DNA from 4 places in the Rossellomorea sp. LjRoot5 genome. Region 1 is predicted to be linked to each of the others. Evidence: riboswitches for the same ligand, from Rfam matches in the RefSeq annotation. Region 1 holds a riboswitch; each other region holds the start of a gene.
What was found. A riboswitch is a leader RNA that binds a small molecule or an ion and turns the genes downstream of it on or off. The one in region 1 is predicted to bind cyclic di-GMP.
Positions count from the first base shown of each region.

Region 2: another riboswitch for cyclic di-GMP. It lies ahead of ACSQ2E_RS01330 (hypothetical protein); the one in region 1 lies ahead of ACSQ2E_RS21735 (EAL domain-containing protein).
Region 3: another riboswitch for cyclic di-GMP. It lies ahead of ACSQ2E_RS01765 (zinc metalloprotease HtpX); the one in region 1 lies ahead of ACSQ2E_RS21735 (EAL domain-containing protein).
Region 4: another riboswitch for cyclic di-GMP. It lies ahead of ACSQ2E_RS01280 (anti-repressor SinI family protein); the one in region 1 lies ahead of ACSQ2E_RS21735 (EAL domain-containing protein).

Region 1 is NZ_CAXUQN020000001.1:4,258,829-4,263,925, reverse strand. It holds gene ACSQ2E_RS21755 (FUSC family protein) at 1-1,112, shown strand, start outside; gene ACSQ2E_RS21750 (YqcI/YcgG family protein) at 1,269-1,964, shown strand; gene ACSQ2E_RS21745 (DUF4097 family beta strand repeat-containing protein) at 1,999-2,862, opposite strand; gene ACSQ2E_RS21740 (DNA-3-methyladenine glycosylase) at 3,107-3,691, shown strand; cyclic di-GMP riboswitch class II at 3,797-3,877, shown strand; gene ACSQ2E_RS21735 (EAL domain-containing protein) at 3,949-4,659, shown strand; gene ACSQ2E_RS21730 (ABC transporter permease subunit) at 4,789-5,097, shown strand, end outside.
Region 2 is NZ_CAXUQN020000001.1:252,534-257,630, forward strand. It holds gene ACSQ2E_RS01320 (hypothetical protein) at 130-657, shown strand; gene ACSQ2E_RS01325 (efflux RND transporter periplasmic adaptor subunit) at 686-1,921, opposite strand; gene ACSQ2E_RS01330 (hypothetical protein) at 1,945-2,610, opposite strand; cyclic di-GMP riboswitch class I at 2,873-2,948, opposite strand; gene ACSQ2E_RS01335 (hypothetical protein) at 3,146-3,307, shown strand; gene ACSQ2E_RS01340 (helix-turn-helix domain-containing protein) at 3,453-3,866, opposite strand; gene ACSQ2E_RS01345 (hypothetical protein) at 4,063-4,251, shown strand; gene ACSQ2E_RS01350 (transposase) at 4,398-4,970, shown strand; gene ACSQ2E_RS01355 (hypothetical protein) at 5,071-5,097, shown strand, end outside.
Region 3 is NZ_CAXUQN020000001.1:340,391-345,487, reverse strand. It holds gene ACSQ2E_RS01775 (hypothetical protein) at 1-311, shown strand, start outside; gene ACSQ2E_RS01770 (hypothetical protein) at 407-1,213, shown strand; cyclic di-GMP riboswitch class I at 1,743-1,831, shown strand; gene ACSQ2E_RS01765 (zinc metalloprotease HtpX) at 1,936-2,766, shown strand; gene ACSQ2E_RS01760 (hypothetical protein) at 2,804-3,190, shown strand; gene ACSQ2E_RS01755 (DUF4309 domain-containing protein) at 3,348-4,487, shown strand.
Region 4 is NZ_CAXUQN020000001.1:240,782-245,878, forward strand. It holds gene ACSQ2E_RS01260 (flagellar hook-basal body protein) at 1-581, shown strand, start outside; gene ACSQ2E_RS01265 (DNA-directed RNA polymerase subunit beta) at 597-872, shown strand; gene fabZ (3-hydroxyacyl-ACP dehydratase FabZ) at 1,182-1,616, shown strand; gene ACSQ2E_RS01275 (hypothetical protein) at 1,784-2,083, shown strand; cyclic di-GMP riboswitch class I at 2,634-2,784, shown strand; gene ACSQ2E_RS01280 (anti-repressor SinI family protein) at 2,818-2,955, shown strand; gene ACSQ2E_RS01285 (helix-turn-helix domain-containing protein) at 2,990-3,310, opposite strand; gene ACSQ2E_RS01290 (YwpF-like family protein) at 3,408-3,848, opposite strand; gene ACSQ2E_RS01295 (single-stranded DNA-binding protein) at 4,117-4,494, shown strand; gene ACSQ2E_RS01300 (hypothetical protein) at 4,518-4,691, shown strand.

The sequences.
Region 1 (5,097 bases):
AATCACTGAATGTGCCAGAGTATAAGGAGACGACAGTAGAGAGCGATGCTGAACCGGAGGAAGAAGACAAAGAAGATGAATCTGAAGAGGACAAGAGTTTAAAACCGTCTACGCGTAAAGCGATACAAGCCCTGGTAGCGGGAACCCTTGCGATTATCGTGGGGGTGCTGATCGCACCTGCACAGCCATACTGGGTTCTGCTCACGACCTTTATAGTTCAAATTGGTACTGAAACGGTAGGCAGAACGTATATGAAGGCTTTCCAACGGTCGATCGGAACGGTGATCGGGGCCATCATCGGATTCGGAGCCGCAAACCTTGTATCCGGAAATTCACAGCTTGAGGTTGTTCTCCTGTTTGCGGTCTTGTTCCTCGCCTTTTATCTTTTCCCTGTTTCATATACATTGATGAGCCTGTTCATTACGATGCTCATCGCCTTTATGTATGACCTCCTCCTCGGTGGAATCAGCATTCAGCTCATGGGGGCACGTGTCATCGATACGATTGCAGGAGCTGTGATTGCCCTGATTGTCTCAGCGTTTGTATTTCCAAAAAAAACAAAAGACAAAGTCGCCGATAGCTTTGATGATTTCTTCGGAGATCTTCAAGGATATGTTTCTTCCTATATTAAAACCTTTACGGTCCCGGAAGATAAAGCGTTGACAGATCAGGCATTTGATCTCGATCAGAAGCTCCAAACGATCAAGGATGAGGCACAATCCCTTCTGCAAAGACCCGGATCTTTGACGAGGTCGGGAGTCGGGCGCTGGATCACGGTGGTAACGGCCATTAATTATTACGCAAAGCACCTGCTTGCTTCCTCCCATCGAAAGGTGCCGGCAACGGTTTCAGAGGAACTCAATAGTGCGTTTTCAGATACGGAAGAAAAAATCTCTCAAAACATCGAGACGCTCCGGCAATTGTTAAAAGAAAAGGGAAGTGCTCCCGTTATGTGGGATTTAAACCACGAGCGGGAAAGAATTGAAACCCAGGCTCCAAGCTGGCATAAGTCCCAGGTGGATCTTATTCACCATTTCTACTATGTGTGGAGGATCAATCAATCGATCGTGGCACTTGGAGTGGAATTAGGGGCGGAGTTAAAGAAAAGGTAAAGCGGATTCCGCTTTACCTTTTTTAATGATGGCAATGCGGTGCTTATTTTGTCAGTAATTGTTTTAACTTGTCACAATTCGGGAAGAGCATACCATCGACATAAATTTGAGGTGGAAGAATTGACAACGAACAGTTTATTGCTGACAAAAGAAGATATGACAAACCCGGAGATTGTTCCTCAATGGGTTTTAGAAGAATATAAGAATTTTCATGAGGTTGTTACTGACCGCACTTTCCCTTGTTACTTCGGTATGACCGGAGAGAAGAAGGGTGAGCTTCGGTATTCCTATATCAGTCATGACAACTGGGAGCATCTCCCCCAAACGATTCAAGAGTTCATCGACTTGTTTGATGTACCCGAAGGAGAGCGCCTGATCCGTCACGGATTCTTTTTATTTGTGGAACCTGAAAGGGAGGAGAGGTCCGTCCCTCATTACAGGGATTATTTCTGGAGAATCCTGCAGTTTCTTCATCGTGAGGATAAGGAGGATTGGCCAGAGGATTATCCAGAGGATCCGGATCATCATTTGTGGGCCTTTTCCTTTGCAGGGGAACCTTTCTTCGTGTTTGGGAATGCCCCTGCCTACAAGCAGCGAAAGACGAGGGACCTTGGGAATAGCTTAGTACTCGGATTTCAGCCAAGAAGGATTTTTGAAGGATTGGAGGGTACCTCCAAGGGTGGTATCATGTCCCGTGAAAAAGTAAGAGAGCGGGTCGAAAAATGGGACGGCTTACCAACGCATCCGAATATCAGTCATTACGGGGACCCGGAACACCGTGAGTGGAAGCAGTACTTTATTGGGGACGATGTAGAACCGATTGAAGGAAAATGCCCATTCCATCATAAATAATTAAAAGAGTGCCGGGGGTTCCCGGCACTCTTCATTAATATATATCTACATTTCCACTGGATACTGAAACATCAATGGTATATTGCCCTGAGCCTGCGACCCCGGTAATATCCCCATTTTCTATTTTTTGATTCTTTAATGGAAGATTGCAGGAAATATCCCCGCTGCTTGCCTGCCCCTTCAGTTTAAAGCTTGCTTTCTCCGGCAGATCAAGCTTCACTCCACCTGAGCTGACATCGAATGTCATGTCTCCCTTTAAGGAGTCCATGGTGACCGTTAATTCACCTGAGGATAAGTCGCCTACAAGGGGACCTTCAAAGTTCGATAACTCCACATCCCCCGAACTGATTCCCACTTTTCCATCCTCTGTTGTGAGGCCGTTTACGACCAAATCCCCTGAAGATCCATCATGTTCGAACAGTTTTGTCTCGACGTTTTCAAGCTCCATATTCCCCGATCCCATGTCAATCGACAATTCATCAAGTTTCCATTTCTTTGAATCAGATTCTCCAGCCATCACGAAATTGCCGGAGCCGATATCGATTTCCACGCTGTTCCTATACCCTTTCGGAATATAAACCGTTACGTTTGATTTGCGATTGAATCCGATCCATTCATACCATTTATGCTTGACCACAACGTCAATCGTATCTCCATTCCCGGTTAAGGTCATCGTCCCTTTTCCCTCTATATCGACCTGTACTTCATTCTTGTCAGTCGGTATGACTTTTGTGTCGCTGTTTTCCAGGTCCAGGTCGATATGTTTGATTTCATTCGTCACTTCAATCCGATCCCCTGACTGACTTTCTTTTGCAAACAATGATGTATTGTCATTTAGGATGACATAGAGCGTCCCCAATGCAAGCAATGCAATCATGACAGCAAATGCGTTTTTCATTCCAATCCCTCACTTTGGTTTGTTTTTCCAATTGATACATTTATTTTAAAGCAGTGGAGAGACTACCACAATGAGCCATAGGATTATTTTTGAATGGGACCAGAGGCGTAGGGTAATCGGAATCAAGAATACCGAAGCGGGGAATCCATGACCATCACATTAGACATCGATCGTGGATTCTTGATTTAAATAGGCAGTGGTAGGGTACAAATAGATTAGACAATGTAGATAAGGAAGTGAAATCATGAAAGATACACCTATGCCCCCAACCTTTTACGAGCAGCCGACACTGGAGCTTGCCAAATCACTGTTGGGGTGTGTGTTAGTGAAAGAAACGGAGGAAGGAATCGCTTCAGGTTATATTGTGGAAACAGAAGCATACATGGGGCCGATAGACAGAGCCGCCCACAGTTACGGAAACAGGCGTACAAAGCGGACGGAAGTGATGTTCCATGAAGCTGGCCGAATTTATACATACGTCATGCATACTCACTGCCTGGTCAACGTAGTGAGCGGAGAACGGGAAAAGCCTGAAGCGATCCTCATCAGAGCCGTCGAGCCTCTCCATGGACAAGAGCTTATGGAAGCGAGACGACCCGGTCATGTGAAGAAGAATTGGACCAATGGGCCGGGAAAGTTGACGAAGGCACTAGGCATTACCATGGAGGATTATGGGGGGAGTTATTTACAACCGCCGCTCATGATTACAGAGGGGTATCAACCTGAAAACATCTCGGCAGGGAAAAGAATAGGGATTGATAACACGGGGGAAGCCAGGGATTATCCATGGCGGTTCTGGATTAGTGGTAATCCATTTGTATCAAGATAGGTCTTTCTTTATGAATTTTCTAATAATTTCTAGAAAATACACCCCATAAGTACTAGTTATGTGGTATATTTTTCTTATAAGACAAATATCTTTATAAGCTGACCATTCGACTGGGGGCTTTGAACCTAAATGATAGATGGGCGCTTACATTTAGGGGAGCCAGTAGCGCAACCGACCACATGCGAACGCGGATAATGCGTTTTTGTGTGGTTTTTTTGTAGGCAAGACCAAAACTAAAGAGAGAGTATAGGGGTCCTATGAACATCTTTACTATTTTCCAAGACGACTTTATCTACCATGATTTTCAACCATTATATGATATGGGTGAACATCGAACCCTCTATGCTTATGAGGGTCTTTTGCGAAATAAGTATAATGAAAATCCCGAAAGTGTATTTCAATCGGCCATGAAGGCCAATATCTTGTACAAACTGGATACTCTGTCCATTTCAAAAGCCCTTGAACATTTTTCGGGAAACGGGATTGAGGACTGTAAGTTATTTCTCAATATTTATATCACCACGATCTTGCACCCGAGCTTTCACACCTATTTTTCCGATCTTATGGATCGCCACCCTGATATTAAAGGACGGCTCGTGCTTGAAATTAATGAATCCAGTGCAGAAGAGCTTTGGCAGAATCCGTTGTTAAAAGAGTCTTTAAAGGAACTGAAGCAATATGGCGTCTGGTATGCGATAGATGATTTCGGGCAGGGGACATCCTCCATTAAGAAATCCATTGAATATGAACCGGAAATCATCAAGCTTGACCGCTATTTCGCCATGAACCTGGCACAGGATGAAAAGAAACAGCGGTTCCTCTCTTTTTTCAGCCAATTCTACGGAAATGATACATTGATTGTCTTAGAGGGAATCGAAACAAAACAGGATATGCAGGTGGCAAGGGAAATCGGGATAACGATTGGACAGGGCTTTTATTTAGGAAAGCCGAGCCGGTTATTGGCTTAGACCGGGAGAGTGACTCTGACTTAGAGGAGTCACTCTTTTTGTTACCAAATTGTCAGACTTGAAATAAAATTGAAAAAATTTAACATTTCTATTAAACTGAGGAAAAAGAGAATAAAGGGGATTCTATTCATGAAATATCTCAAGTTTCCGACCAGGTTCATCTTTTACTATATTCTCGGTCTAATGGGGATTTTAGCCGTGAGTATTGCTCCCGAAGTATTCAGGGAGAGAGGGTTATATAATGTTGTAGGCTACTTGGAGGAGTTTATCAAGTTCATCTTTGTTTTTATGGATGGGGCCAATTGGAGTTATTCCTATAAGGGGATTACCGTCGATTTCCTCGATATGCTTTGGGGACCATACCTGTATTCTCTGCAAATTATCGGGGGAGCCTTGGGCATAGGGCTTGCTACTGCCTTTATTCTTACCGTCTTGACT
Region 2 (5,097 bases), 4.0 Mb from region 1:
GATTTCGTGCTCCTTTTCTTTTGGTGTAGGTATAGTATTTGTTGGTGGGGGAGGAGTATGTATGTTTTGTAGGTCATTTCGGCATTTCTTCACATGTAGTACAATGAACTAAAAAGGGTTCGTGGAAATATGAAGAAAGAGAATTTTATTTTCGTTTTTTCAATGCTGGTTGTTATCACAATTTTACTCGTCTCTGAGACATCTGTAGAGGTCATGGCATTCCTTGGGCTGCTGGTTGTTATCATTTCGGTGCCTGCCATTAGACAGGGGATATGGAAGGACAACTTCCGAAAAGTGAAAGCCGCTTTTTATACCACCGTTTGTTTTACCATTGGCTTATTTATTTTCTATTTCTCTCTGTCTATTTTTGCAGGGGATTCATATAGTACAGGTGGAGAGTTGTCACTCTTTGTTTTGGTGGTGTTTTTGTTTAGTTTGATCGGTAATGTTTTTTATGGGTTACCTGTTTCACTGGTGGCCGAATATATTTCCATAAAGTTTTCTTCTATGCGCCCTTGGGTTTCGGGAGTTATACATATTGGACTCGGTGCTATCACTTACTTTATTTTTCCCGGTTTATCATTAGGAGCCATAAGTTGTGCGGTCATATTTTTTATAATAGATGAGGTACTATATAAAAAAAGCGTCCTATCTTGATTGAAAGGACGCTTTCCATATACTACGATTATTTCCGTTCCAAAATCCCCAACAATAAATTCTCCAATATCGTCGGACGATCGAATTTCTTCAAATCTCTCAATTTCACTTTGTCCCAATCAAGGGCTGTGATGAATGTTGCGCCTTTTTGTAGGGCGGGAATCTCGTCAGGATAGACGATATAGTATTCCCCTGCTTTCACACCGGATTTGATTTGTTGCTGTCCATCGACTGTGAGGCCGGTTTCGACTTTGCGTTTTTCGACGGTGCCTTTTGATGTTAAAATCCAAATATATTTCGATTCGCCATCTTTTTCAACGGCCGTTACCGGGACCACGAAGGCACCTTTGACTTTATCCGTAATGATGGATAGGAAGACATGGTGTCCTGGAAGCAGTTCGTTTTTTGTGTCCTGCAGTTTAATTTCTACAGGGTATAGGCTGTCTGTTTGGATGTGCGGATCGTTTTTGGGAAGGGTTGCCACACGGGTGACAAGCCCTTTTAGAATTTTTTTCTCAACATCCGATTGGACGGTTGCACTCATATTTTCATCGACTCTGACGATTTCTTTTTCCGTCAGATCGGTGGTGACGATGGTTGACTCTGAGGCAATCGTGATCAATGGATTGTCGATCGCATGGGATAGGTCCTTGATGGTTCCGTCCACGCTGCTTTGGACGGTCAGGGTCGTTTCGTACGATTCGATATCGGAAATTTGGCGCTCGAGATTGTCGATTTGACTTTCCAGGCGATCAATTTCAAGTTCCTTGGCGGCAATTTCTTTTTTAAGATCATATTCCGATTGAAGGGCACTGGCGTCGATGGGAATTTCTTTGTCGTCCGTCGAGCCTGATGGAAGGGATGATTCCAATCGCTTCAGGTCGGAAATATTGCCTTCGATGCTGTCGATCTCGTCTTCAAGTTGATCAGCTTCTGATTCCAAGACGCTCTTTTGCTGAGATTGATCGGTTACTTCATACTCATATAGGGGTGTTCCGGATTTAACCTGATCCCCTTCTTTGACAAGGAATTTTTTAAAGGAGCCGAATTCATCGTTAAAATAGATGTAGTTTTCTTCTTCAGAAGCAACGACGCCGGCTTTCGGCATTTCTTTTGCAAGAGCCCCTTTGTTGACGGGTTCCCATTCGGCGACACGGACTTCCCGGTCGACTTTACTGTCCGCTTTTTCAATGAGATATGTATTGGCGCCTATAAAAAGGAGCGACACGGTGAGGGTGGTATAGAATAAGGTTCGTTTGTACATGAATGTTCACAGCCTTTAAATAGTTAGATTAGAGTGGATAAATCCAGGAATGCAAGAAATGCAGTAGCAGCCCAGAATAGTAGATTCATTAACAAAATCACGAGCCAGATGAGCCAGTTTTTTTGCTGAGTGAGTCTCTTGACGCCTTTGTATTGAATATAGAAAACCCATATCTTAAATAGGGAGAAACAGCCCAGGAAATAGATGACCCATGGTTTAGCGGTTATGTATTGAGCAATGACTCCGAGTGATAGGGGTGATGAGAACCAATCAAGTGAAAGAAAAAGGGATAATGGAATATAGGTCAGTCTTTCAATTAATAGTATGAGTAAGACCAGGCTTTGGGTGATGACAAGCTTGCGATATTCCCCTTCGTCTGAAATGGTCCAGAAAATCAGGGCCGGTACGAACAGGATGACTGCCGCATATACTATTCCAGAAATGATTCTTCCTAATAGGAACAAGAACTTTTCCATCTCGAATGTGAAGGGTGAAAGTTTCGTCAGTTCCTTTGAAAGAGGGTCCATACCGATTCCAAAGGAAGAAATGAGGCCAAAGATAAGGGCAGACAATAGGAAAACAAGGAGAATCTTTTTTTTATATCCTCTTAATACTTCCATTTCCTTTAATTGATAAAAGAAGTAGGATGGTTGTCTTAATCCCCGGATGAGTTTAACTTCTGTATGCATAAATGGTTGCCTCCAACTAGTTTTGATTACTTCTCTTATTCTATCGAAAAACCCCGAAAGTTTCCATAAATTGTAGAATGGAAATTTATAAAATTAAAAAAGCGCCTCAAGACGCTTTTACATGTTATACGTTAAAAATGTAGTGCCCGCTATTAGAGCGACAGTAAAAACAAATAATCCTATGTACATCCACATTTTACGAGCTTTCTTTTTTACTACTATTTCTTCGGGTGTCAAAAACGACAAAATAATCCCTCCTTGGTTTGGTAGCTGGCTGGCATGTAATAGCCCCTATAGCTTTGCGTCATCACCTTTCGATGATTTTGCCACTTTTCAAGACCATACCACTATTATATCGACGTTTGGTTATGGAAGTTAAATAGGCCTAAAGTATGTTTTGAAGATCATTCTAAAAAAATTTATCTTTAAACAAGTGACGTTTTCTGGTAATATAGCATAAAATTGATGTTTGAAATGTCGTCTAATAGTGTAATAAAGTGATATAAACTGTTTAATGATGTAGGAGGTTGTCTTTTTGAAAGGAAATGCGAACAACGATCAGCATATTTTGAACGTTATCCAAAAAGCGTTCGACAAAGGTCAACAAGGAAACATGGATACCAACACAATGATCCATTGGCTAAAACAAGAACTCCAATCCGGATACACCATAGATACAAACCAAAAAGCGCTCTAGACCCCAAAAACCCGGGAATCTAGGCGCTTTTTTTTTTTGAGTGAATTGAGGGACGGACCTCACTTTTATGAAAAGATAGGAAAGGAAATCCCGGTATAACAGGGTTTAAGCTGCGAATAGTAAGGTCCGTCCCTCCCGTGGGATTCTACCAGTCCTTCGTCGTCTGGTAGAAGTGGTTTACGTGTGCGATGAATTTTTCTTTGCGCTTTTCTGTGAAGTAGGAGAGGGATGACAGGGTTCGCTTGAATTTTGGATGCTCCTGGAGGGTTTTTAGAATTTCTTTTGTTTCTTCGTCTTCGAAGGTTTCTCTCAGGATCATGGGGTCGTGGCTTTGTCCAAGGCTGTCGCTCTCCTCCCCGTACATGATCCGGTTCATTTCATGGGTCGGGATTTTATAGACTTCCTTAAAGGTAAGCAGCATTTTGTAGGGGATGTCCCTTGCACCGGTTTCATAGTTTGATAATGCGCCCTGGCTGATATTCAGGCGAAGGGCAGCTTCTCTCTGGGTCAGCTCTAATACATCATTGCGATAATGCTGTAACTCTACATGTAGATCCATTGTTTTCACCGACTATCCCTTTTTTCTTCAAGATAAAGGTTTTACGGGCAGGTATTAGGAAATTACACGTTTTGAAATATTTATTCTGATTACGTTTAAATATAATTTGGAAAAAGTATACAAATTTACAGTAAAACGTATTAAAATGTAAATATAATTGTGATTTTGTCGAATTGGGGGTAAAGGTGGAGATAGAATGGGGGAACAACATAATAGGGATGAGGCTGGCCTTTCTACGAAGGAAATAAAGAAAGTCATCACATGGATCCAGATGAAACCGGAATCCAACCTGGTGTTCAGCACAACGCATCACGGTAAACGGCGAGTCATCTACTACACACCAAAAAGCATCACCAACCTAGACGACCACAGAAGAGATAGATAGAACGAGGGACGGACCTCTCTACCCATTCCATTTACACGGTATTGTGAATGAATAGAGGTCCGTCCCTCAATAAAAAAGAGGATTTTACGCATTCGTGTCGAATAGATTTAATGTAAGATTATGAGATTGAGAGAAGGAGTGAGGGTATGGTTCGAACGCCTCGGAATTGGAGTCCGGGAACGACGTATCATGTGACGGCGAGAGGGAACCGGAAGCAGGATCTGTTTCATGATGATGACGATCGCAAGAAGTATTTAACGTATTTGCAGGAAACGAAAGAAAAGTACCCATTTACCATCCACGCCTACTGTTTGATGTCCAACCACATTCATCTGCTGATCGAAACCCACGATGTTCCACTGGAGAAGTCCATCCGTATCCTTCACACCCGATACGCCGTCTATTTCAATAAAAAATATGATTATGTCGGGCATGTGTTCCAAGGGCGGTATGGATCGACCAAGATCGATACACCATCGTATTTTATTAATGCCAGCAGATATATCCACCACAATCCAGTTGAAGCAAAACTCACCATTCACCCCGAGACATACCCCTGGAGCAGTTATCCTTTCTACATCCATTCCATTGATAACCCCTTACTTTCCAAGGAACGCACGCTCAATTATTTTCCGGCTCCTCAAATCAGCAGATATCAGGAGTATGTAGAAAAGGGCGTACAAAAAGTAGAACTCCATAAAAATACAATTAAAAAGTGAAACAATAGAAGTTTTTGGAAAAAATATAGAGGATTTTGGGTGTTGGTGTCGAAATTCATATTCAGTAGGACGAAATCCCTATTTTTAGGAGGAGGAAAGTATGAGAAAAGAATTTCTTTTAGTATTC
Region 3 (5,097 bases), 3.9 Mb from region 1:
TATTAGCGATTGGGATTGTACTATCTACTCAATTTGCCTACGGGTGTACGATACTCATTCTAGAAAAAACAATGTTAGGTTACTACGAAGTGGCGATCTTTGATCCCCCCACTACGTTATTTCAAAAAATAACAAACGCATTCCAGAAGGGGATGCTGGGTTCCGGACCCTATATCTATACGAAAATCGAAAAATACAATTGGTTCTTACGAAAAATTCTATTTCTAGTTGCCCTCCTCGTTCAGGGAATTCTTTCGGTCACCCTTTATACCGTTCTATCTATGATCGTAGATTACATCTTTTTTGGTTAGAAGAGGATATATTCCCACTCAACAAGAGACAGGGTAAATGTTATTGAAGAAGTATGTAACACCTCAACAAAATACATACTTATAGGAGTGAGCCCATGAACCATATACTAACATGCACATCAGAAGAACTTGCCTTAATGGTCAGCTTATCAGGCTACGACAGTGTAGCAAAGGGGATTGCAGAGGCAGCGATCGGGAAGAAGACCGAACAGGAATGGATCGCCATCATGGAGGCGACGAGTAAACAGCTGATCATGAAGCGCATCCTGGATGAAGAGCGTGATGCAAGAGGAGAGAATCCTTTAACGGAGGAAATGCTCCACTTCATCAGGAACTATGTGGAATCCAAGAGGATGATCCGCTGTTCCAATACACCGGCTCAGTCTGTGTTGATGATCCATCACTACGAGAACGATGAGTGGCTGCTCCACCTCATTGAAAAGGATATCATCCATGAGTTCTCCATCATTTCAGCAGATGAGATGGAGCATTATATGAAAGAATACTATGGCATCCAGAAGCTTCACACGAACGAGCAGCGATCCTTCATTCTGAGCGAGAAGAACTTCGACCGCTTAAGCAATCCGGATAAACTAAAAAAGGTTCGAAAAAGCTCACGCTTCACACCTGAAGAAGTGAGCAGCTTCGACCTGTTTACTGAGGATTTAAAACGCTTTGAATGGACATTATTCAATATATCCAACTTTGGAATCGTGTCACTGGAGGATGAAATGTATCTGGAGAATATCCTATTCTTCCTTCCATCCACCCAAGGAATTTGGCTGAGCGAATACAGCGATGATTCGGCGACGGTCCATTTCCATTTAGCCGATGAGAAAGAATGGGAAGACATGCTGCGGAGCATCGGAGAATTTGCCTCACACCTGGTTGAACAAGGGTGATAATTCAAACAAAAAATCCTCACTTTCATAAGTGAGGATTTTTCATAGCCGTGAGAGGACGAACTGACCATCCTCACCGTTCAGATTTATAAGCAATATATCCACCCCAAATAGCTAAACATATCGTCACAATCACCCAAAAGCCAAACATCACACTCACCTCAATTTCTTCACATTAAGCCGATTTCACTTGTCTTATGGTATATTATACCTTATTCCATTTAAGATGAGAAGCAAGGGGACGGTTCTTCTGCTTCCAAAACACCACTCTTTGATAACTTTTGTTAATTGCCCAAATTTAATAACCTTCGCTGATGTAAATTCATCTTTACATTTTAATGTGGCTTTCTTCGAGAAGGCAATGATAGAGTAGACGGGTTCTAGAGCCATTTCACCTATATAATCCTTTAAAGTTTGGACATGCCCATAGTTTTGCCAAATTGGATTGAATGACTTTTCTTTCTATACCATTTACATATTTTTCTTATTACTTTATACTCAATTTAAATATATTACTAATTTCCTATAATAGTGATAAAGGCAAACTTTCTGAAAGGGGAGGACGCAAATCCATGAGTCTAAGGTGCTATTCAGCGCTATGATTGTCAGGTTGCCGTAGAAAAATTGAGCTATGGCTGTTTGCTTTAGCTTTTTTTTTTTAGGGGAACCGGTCTGAGGTAATACGATTTTTATAAAAAATAATTATTGGAGGATAAAAAACTATGTATTTCGTTGATTTCGCAAAACGGCTATTTAAGAAGCAGAACACTGGAATTATTATTTATCTTATTCTTAATACACTGATTGTCATGGCTCTTTTTCAAGACATCTTTGTTGGTTTATCATTGTATCTGGTCTCTCTTACCATCGCATTATCTCCAGTTGGTGAATGGATGCTCCGCGTCCAACAAGGATGCAAACCGCTCTCACAAGAATATATTGACCGTCTTATGCCATTATTCGAGGAAGTTTATGAGAAAGCTAAAATGCTTGATCCATCCATTGCAGATCACGTCAAGCTCTTCATAAGTAACGATTCTAATCCCAATGCGTTTGCTACGGGCCGTAAAACCATCTGCCTTACCAGCGGCTTATTGCAGTACAGTGATGAACAAATCAAAGCTACTCTAGCACATGAATTTGGACATCTTTCCAACAAGGATACTGACCTTATTCTAATTGTATCAGTAGGGAATATGATCGTTTCCACCATGTTTGTACTCTATCGTGTGGTAATGTCAGCCGTTGGCATCATGGCAAGTATCGCAAACCGCAGCTTCGGGACTTTGATTATGACTATTTTCATCGACTTCATGCTAGTCGCGATGATGTGGCTTTGGACGAAATTTGGCACAATGCTCGTTATGCATTCTTCCAGAAAAAATGAATATGAAGCCGACCATTTTGCTTACCAACTAGGCTATGGTGATCCACTAATACAAGTTTTAAACAGCTTCAATGAAATGGAAATGAGCTTCAGAAAAGGATTGTGGGCTAACCTGGCGTCCAGTCATCCCGAATCATTTAAACGAATTGAATCTGAAGTGGCGTAATCCACTTCCCAACAGAAAGCATAAGGGGGTCAGAAGCATGTTGTATAAACAAGAATTAAAGAAGATCCTTGTTCTCATTGCGGTGGGGATTATTCTTGCTGCAGTGTTTCTATTCAAAGCCATCACAACATATTCCGGTTCAACAATACGTTTTGGTGTCAATGATTACCTAATTTTATTCATGATTATTTGCTATCCAGTGGGAATTGTGTATGGCTGGCGTCAAATCCTGAACTTATATAACACTATGAGAAGATCAGATCGTGAACATTGGGCACGCGGTGGCGGTAAAGGATATACCGCATTAATGATAACCACCATCAATCTTGCGTTTTCGGTTATTGTTACGTTACTCCTAGGGTGGATGATCGGAATAATTAACGCATATAACAAGCTATCACAATTAAAAAGAATGGGACATTAATAGAAAGGAAGTATTGAGATTCCTTCCTTTCAAATTCCACCTAAATTCAATTGAAGATCCTGCTTATACCCATAATTACGGAACCGCTGGCATGCTTGGGGATATTAATACGAAGTTGGATTGAGTTATTAAAGAATAACACTATCTGGAGGATTCCATGAAACGATTCATCAGCACGATTACCCTCATTTTTATAATGGCTGGCATTGTAGGCTGCCAGAGCAACAACACAGAAACCAAGACGGAGGAAACTTCTTCTACGCCAGACATTGCGAAAGCGAGCAAGAATGATCCCACCCTTTTAAAGAAAGAAAAGAAAAGTGATAGGGAGTGGATTGATGAAAGCAAAGCAGATGGGTTCTTATCTAATGTCGGCATAGAAGGTCCCGTTCAATATATAGTACATGATCTTGATAACGACACTTTACCCGAGGTCATCGCTTATTATGGTCCATTTTCAGAACAGCTTACTGAGAATATTCACGGCTTAACAATTTTTAAACAGGACGATTCTTCACGAGCTTGGAAAAAAGCAGGGGAGTATAAGGATGATCTGGTGAATGATTTCCAGCTTCACGGAGTAATTGAAAACACGAAGAAAGAGAAATTCCTTGTGGGAAGCCAAACAGTAGCAAGTGCTACCAATATGTATTCCGCTTTAAAAATTTTTAAATATAACCCCTCTAATCAAGAGATTCGATCTGTTTCAACCATTGCCATATCGAACGAAAATCCCTATAAAGTCCAAATGAATAAGAATGCATTTTCACTGCAGATACTTGACGATAATGGCAATGTGCAAACTGAGGAACTATGGGAATTCGAATCTGATTGGATACTGAAAACTCAAAATAGAACCGTTATGCTAATGGATACCGAACAATATTTTGACAAGGCATTTAAGGAAGAACTTACTAAAGGACGATTAAAAGGAATTCCATATCCTCTTGGTACCAATATTCAACAAATTAAAAATGAATTAGGCACTCCAGATGTTGAAGAATATTATCAAGGCGCTCCTACGTTTGGGTATAAAGATTCTAATTTATTCTTTAGCCACTTAATGAACGAAGAACAGCTTGTGTCCATTCTTTATAACGTAAATAACACACCACAAACTTTCAAAGACTTGGAATCACTGCTAGGAACCCCACAGTATGCAGGCATCGATGAAATGTCGGGTTTATACACGCAGATCTATTCAATTGATAATAAATACGTGCTTATAGGAGAAGGGTACACCCACACCAAAGACTCAGGAATCGCAAGAATTCAATACAAATCCCAAATTGAATGACTTTAATAAACAAGAAAAGACACAGCTAGGGTACTATTCTGGTTGTGTCTTTTCACATTAGGTTTCTCGGGGTGAATACAGCCACTGAATTGTACCAGGCTTGCCATGTTTTTGTTCCACTAAGGACAAGTTTTTGTTCCACCTCTGCCATGCAGAGGACCACCCTTCTTGTTACTGACAGCCCTGTACGACCGAAAATTGACGGTTACTTTTGTCTCAACTCTTCCAAGTTTCATGTCCACAAGTCAAAAGGGAGGATCCAATATGAAGCTCCCCTTTTGACTATAAATTCACTTGATATATTGTGAGATTTTAAATAAAACTTCATGTCATTTCGGCCGACCACGACATACCATTCCCTGCCTAGTATGAAAAACGCGGTCCAGGTATTTGGTTAGTTTGACTCCTTTAATGATTATTATGAGTTGTATGGAGTACTTGAGTGCAAGGGAAAAATAAATTCAACCTTACCAGATAAAAGTGAAATAACTTAGCGAATATATTGAATGGGAAGATCAATACATACAGGAAAATAAGCATTGGTCTTCCTCATTTTCCTGTATGTATTCTACAGAACTACTGTTTTAATCTGTGAAGCACAAAAAAGATG
Region 4 (5,097 bases), 4.0 Mb from region 1:
AAGCTACAGGCCGCTCTCTGGACTTCGCGTTGACCAGCGACCGTCAGTTCTTCAAGGTGCTGGCGGCTGATGAAGACTCGAGTGCCGTACGCTACACGAGGGACGGAGCATTCTCTGCGAGTCCTACCGGGAACGGGGAAATGATGCTCGTGAACGGAAGCGGGCTGCCGGTACTGGATGAGAATGATAACTATATTACGTTTTCTGAGGATGCCTCTTCCTTTCAGCTTGGTGATAACGGGGTTCTGACCGTTACAGGTGCCGGTGGGGGAGAAGAACGATTTAACCTCGGCGTTGTGACCGTTGAAAAATCTCAATTTCTGGAGCAATTTGGCGGGAACCTGTTAGGTTTTGCAGACAACCTGGATGAACTAGGCGTCACGGAAGATGAAGTGGTGACCAACGTCACGGGTGGAGCACGATCTGATATTTCCATGGTTCAGAATTCGTTAGAAGGATCGAACGTGGATATCAGTAAAGAAATGACGGACATGCTGAGTGTTCAACGATCATATCAATTCCAGGCGCGATCGATCTCCCTTGCAGATCAAATGATGGGCCTTGTAAATGGGATACGCTAAAAGGAGTTAAATGCTATGAGTGAAAAAGAGCTACTGCAAGAAAAAGTGACAAGAGAATCAGTAAAAACAGAAAAAAAGGCAAAGCAAAAGGACGAAACTAAGCCATCACGCTGGGTGCGTGTTCGCATGCTTCCCATCTGGCTCAGAATCCTTCTGTTCATCCTTCTTCTTGCAGGAAGCCTCGTCCTCGGTGCCGTCATCGGCTTCGCTGGCATCGGCAACGGCAACGCTGCCGACGTCTTCAAAGCAGAAACCTGGCAGCATATCATTGATATCGTAATGAAGAAATAATTTTTGAGGGACGGACCTCGAAATCGTTAGCTTTTACGACAGTGAACCTTGATATAACAGGGTTTCGTTGCGGATGGAGCTTGTGATTCGAGGTCCGTCCCTTTTTTTACGTAGATATCGTTGCAAATTTGGAGTTGGGAGGGACGGACCTCGAATTTGATGCCTTTTTTGAGGAGAAATGTTGATATAAAGGGATTTCCTTGGGGGATTAGGGCGGATTTCGAGGTCCGTCCCTCCCATCCTGTTGCTATTACAACCACAGTTTCTGTACAATAAGGTGTACATACATATTGGTAGGAGGAATTATTTATGCTTGATATTAATGAGATTAAAGAGATTATTCCCCATCGTTATCCGTTTTTGCTGGTGGATCGGATTTTAGAGGTGGAGGAAGGCAAGAAAGCGGTCGGGATCAAGAATGTGACGGCGAATGAGGAGTTCTTCAATGGTCACTTTCCTGATTACCCTGTGATGCCGGGCGTGCTGATTGTCGAGGCGCTGGCTCAGGTCGGAGCTGTGGCGATGCTGAAGGTCGAGGATAACCGTGGACGTCTGGCGTTCTTCACGGGCATTGACAAATGCCGTTTCAAGCGTCAGATAAAGCCTGGTGATCAGCTCCGACTTGAAGTGGAAATGATCCGCTTTAAAGGACCGATCGGTAAAGGAAAAGGTGTTGCAACCGTTGATGGTGAAGTTGCTTGTGAATTAGAGATGATGTTTGCTCTTGGGGATAAGCAAGAGTAATCAGGTATAATGCGGCCGGGTTTGATGTGATTCATTTCACGTCAAATCCGGCTTTTTTTACCTTGAAAAAATGATTCCATATGCAAGTTAATTCATTTTCCGGGAAAGCTAACAAAAGACCAACGTAACGGTCTTACATTAACCAACATAGAAAGGAGTCATACATCATGAGCAAAAAGTTACTATCGATCCTTGGTGGATCTGCACTTGCCGCTTTCCTTCTTGTAGGATGTAACGCCAACCAGGAGCCTCCTCCGGAAGACGAAGCACCAGTGGAAGAAAACGACAACATGGATGAGAATAACGATATGAACGACAACGGGGACATGAATGAAGAGAACTACCCTGAGTCAGAAGACAAGAACAAGCAAGGCGACAAAGATGCAGCGAAGGATAACAACACACCTGAAGAAGACGCTGTAGAAGATGATATTGATATGAAGGATAAGGATAATAAGGACGAGTAATGGGGTAAGACAGAGGCGACTATGAGTTGCCTCTGTTTTTTTATAAAAATAAAAAATCCAGACTTTCATTTTTATGGAAATTAGACTATAGTTAATTTATAAAGTTCTTTATACAGAACAAAATGAATATATTAATAAGAACGAAGTGATCATAACATTAGAGAGGTGGATAAATGTATAAAAAAGTTTGCAATCGATGTACTCGCTCTTCATTCAGTAGCACTGAAACAGGTGATTGGATTTGCCCATCTTGCGGTCATGACTTAACTGAAGCACCATTTTATACGCCCTTCTTAAGGCATAGTGATTTTATCCCACTCCGAAAAAAGTTAGAAGCTTATGAAAAGAATATGAACAATAAATATCTTTGAATTTCGACAAATATCTTTATGCTTTTAAAGAATACAACAATTTATTTAGTAATAAACTTGGATAATGTCGAATAAAGCATTCACTTGTAGGAAAAAAGTGTAAAAATTTTCTTTGAATAGACAAAAAATTTTGAAAAAAGATGGTACTATTGATATAACGAAAAGCGATGAAGAGTGAGGGCAGAAAAAGGCAAACCCATTGAAAAATGGGGACGCAAAGTCACAGGTCTAAAGTATTAATAGTAAATCAATTTCCTGGAAGACTACATATGAAAGACATCAACGTGAATTTGAAACGCATATTAATACGATGGCGGCTGGATTGCCTGGAATACGTTTACTGTATTTTAGGAGGGAAACAATTTGGGGAATAGAGAATTGGACCAAGAATGGGTTGAGCTAGTGAAAGAAGCCTTGGAAGCAGGAATATCTAAGCAACAAATCAGGGAGTATTTACAAAAGCAATCCCAGGAAGTAAAGGCCGGATATAAAATAATGTAATATAAATAAAGTCTTGCGAACTCTTCGCAAGACTTTATTTATTGCCTAATTTCCATTTATTAAATTCAATGAACTCCCGGAACTGTTCCTTGGTGATTCCAGAATCCATTGCTTCTTCTGCAATCTTCATCCATTCGTGATCAATGTTTTGATCCTCGGGTTGATCGTATAATAGAGCATCCATAGGAATTCCTAAAGCCGCTGAAACTTTCTCCAGAAACTGAATGGAAGGGTTTTGTTGAAGGTTACGTTCAATTGAACTCAAATATGACTTAGCTACGCCTGCTTTTTCAGCGAGCTCCGTCATGGACATTCTTTTTTCTTGTCTGTATTTCTTAACTCTCTCTCCAATCATCAGGGACACCTACCTAAAGACTTCATGTTTGAAGTCACAATATTAAATATAATTATATCATAAATAATTCGACAAGAAATTACATATATTCGTATTATTAAATGCTCGGCTTTGCCGTTGCCGGAATCCTCGGCTTAGATACCATCTTCTCACGGAACTCACGAACGAGTTCATCCCCGGAGTACCCTTTCTGGACTAAGTCATCAAGCAGTATCTCCGCATATTCATTCCGTTGTTTCTTCAATTTTCCTTCAAACATAATGCTGATATGTTTATCCATTTCTTTGATACAACGGATGGATGTCATGAAGGCAGCAGGATCATTGGCTGCATGGGAAATCACGACCTGGATTTCCAAGTCTTCTTTGCTTTGCTGAGCCTTTTGGAAAAATTCGATGTATTCATTCGACATATACGTTTCGACAAGCCATGTTTTCTGACCGTCTTCTTTATTGATGATCAGACCGTCCACAAGCTCGAAGTCATGCAGTTCCTCGTTCTCCACTACTTGAAGGGAAATCACTTTAAAGGTTTTCATGAACGAACATCTCCCATTTAAAGGTTTTATCAAATTATATCACAGGGGGGATTTGTTTCCCTAATACATTTATAAATGAAAAAAATGACGAAAGATGCAATTTTGTGTTTTTGACCATGATTTTAATGAAAAAGAGGAAAATCTCCCTAGGCGAATTTCCGAAATTCAAGCCGTTTTTACCTCTAATTTCGGAAATTCACGATTTTACAAGATTTGCACATAGAAGTAAGATGAGATCACCTTAACAGAAAGGAGGAGATGAACCCAAGTGATCAACCAAGTGACCCTGGTGGGAAGACTGACGAAAGATCCGGAAGCGAGAAAAACAACGGAGGGAAAATCAGTACTTAGCGTGACGATTGCCGTGAACCGGCCTTATAAGAATCAGCAAGGCCAAACTGATGCCGACTTTGTACTCTGTACGATGTGGAACCGTGCAGCGGACAATACGGAAAAGTACTGCAGGAAGGGTTCCGTCGTTGGGGTGACCGGCCGCATCCAAACACGTTACTTTGAAAACGATCAAGGGAAGCGGACGTATATCACCGAAGTCGTCGCTGAAAACGTCCGTTTCCTGGACAGTAAGCAGGCATCCCCGGTTACACCTGAACCGAGCAAGAAAGAACCAATCGAATTGCCGTTCTAATTTTTTAAAAGGGAGATGGAGTTTTGGTCACACTGCAAGAACTTGAACAAAGAATCGATCGACTGGAAAAAATGACGGAAGATCTCATTAAAAAAGTAGCAAGAGTCAATGTCGAAAACTTCTACTTATCTCAACGGGTAACCGCCCTTGAACAAGGATACGAATATCCAAACCCGGTTTTGAAAACCTCATCTTGATCTTTTATAACCCTCAACCAGATTTCTTTCCATAAGCGTCAATCCAACCTATAAGTACTCTGTCTCAAATTCCAATGGTCACCCGCACGATGCCCCTGATTTGCCTCATTAGACATAAATATGTATAGCGGTTAGTAAGTGAAATATTCCCCTTTTTGTCTTCATATTGAGCCGGTTTCCTTGAGGGGAGGCTGGTGTTTTTTTTATTTGGTATGGTGAATCATTTTGTGTAATTATAATTGAAAAAAAGAAAATTAGAAGACGTGATATCGTTTTAGATTAATAGAGGAGGTGGGTTTGTACAGGTTTTGGCATGTAATGAGACGAATTTGAGAGATACTAAGAAACTGGGGGAGGGAATCCCTAGTTTGAACCGGTTTCAGGCATTTATTTTATGAGAAATTGG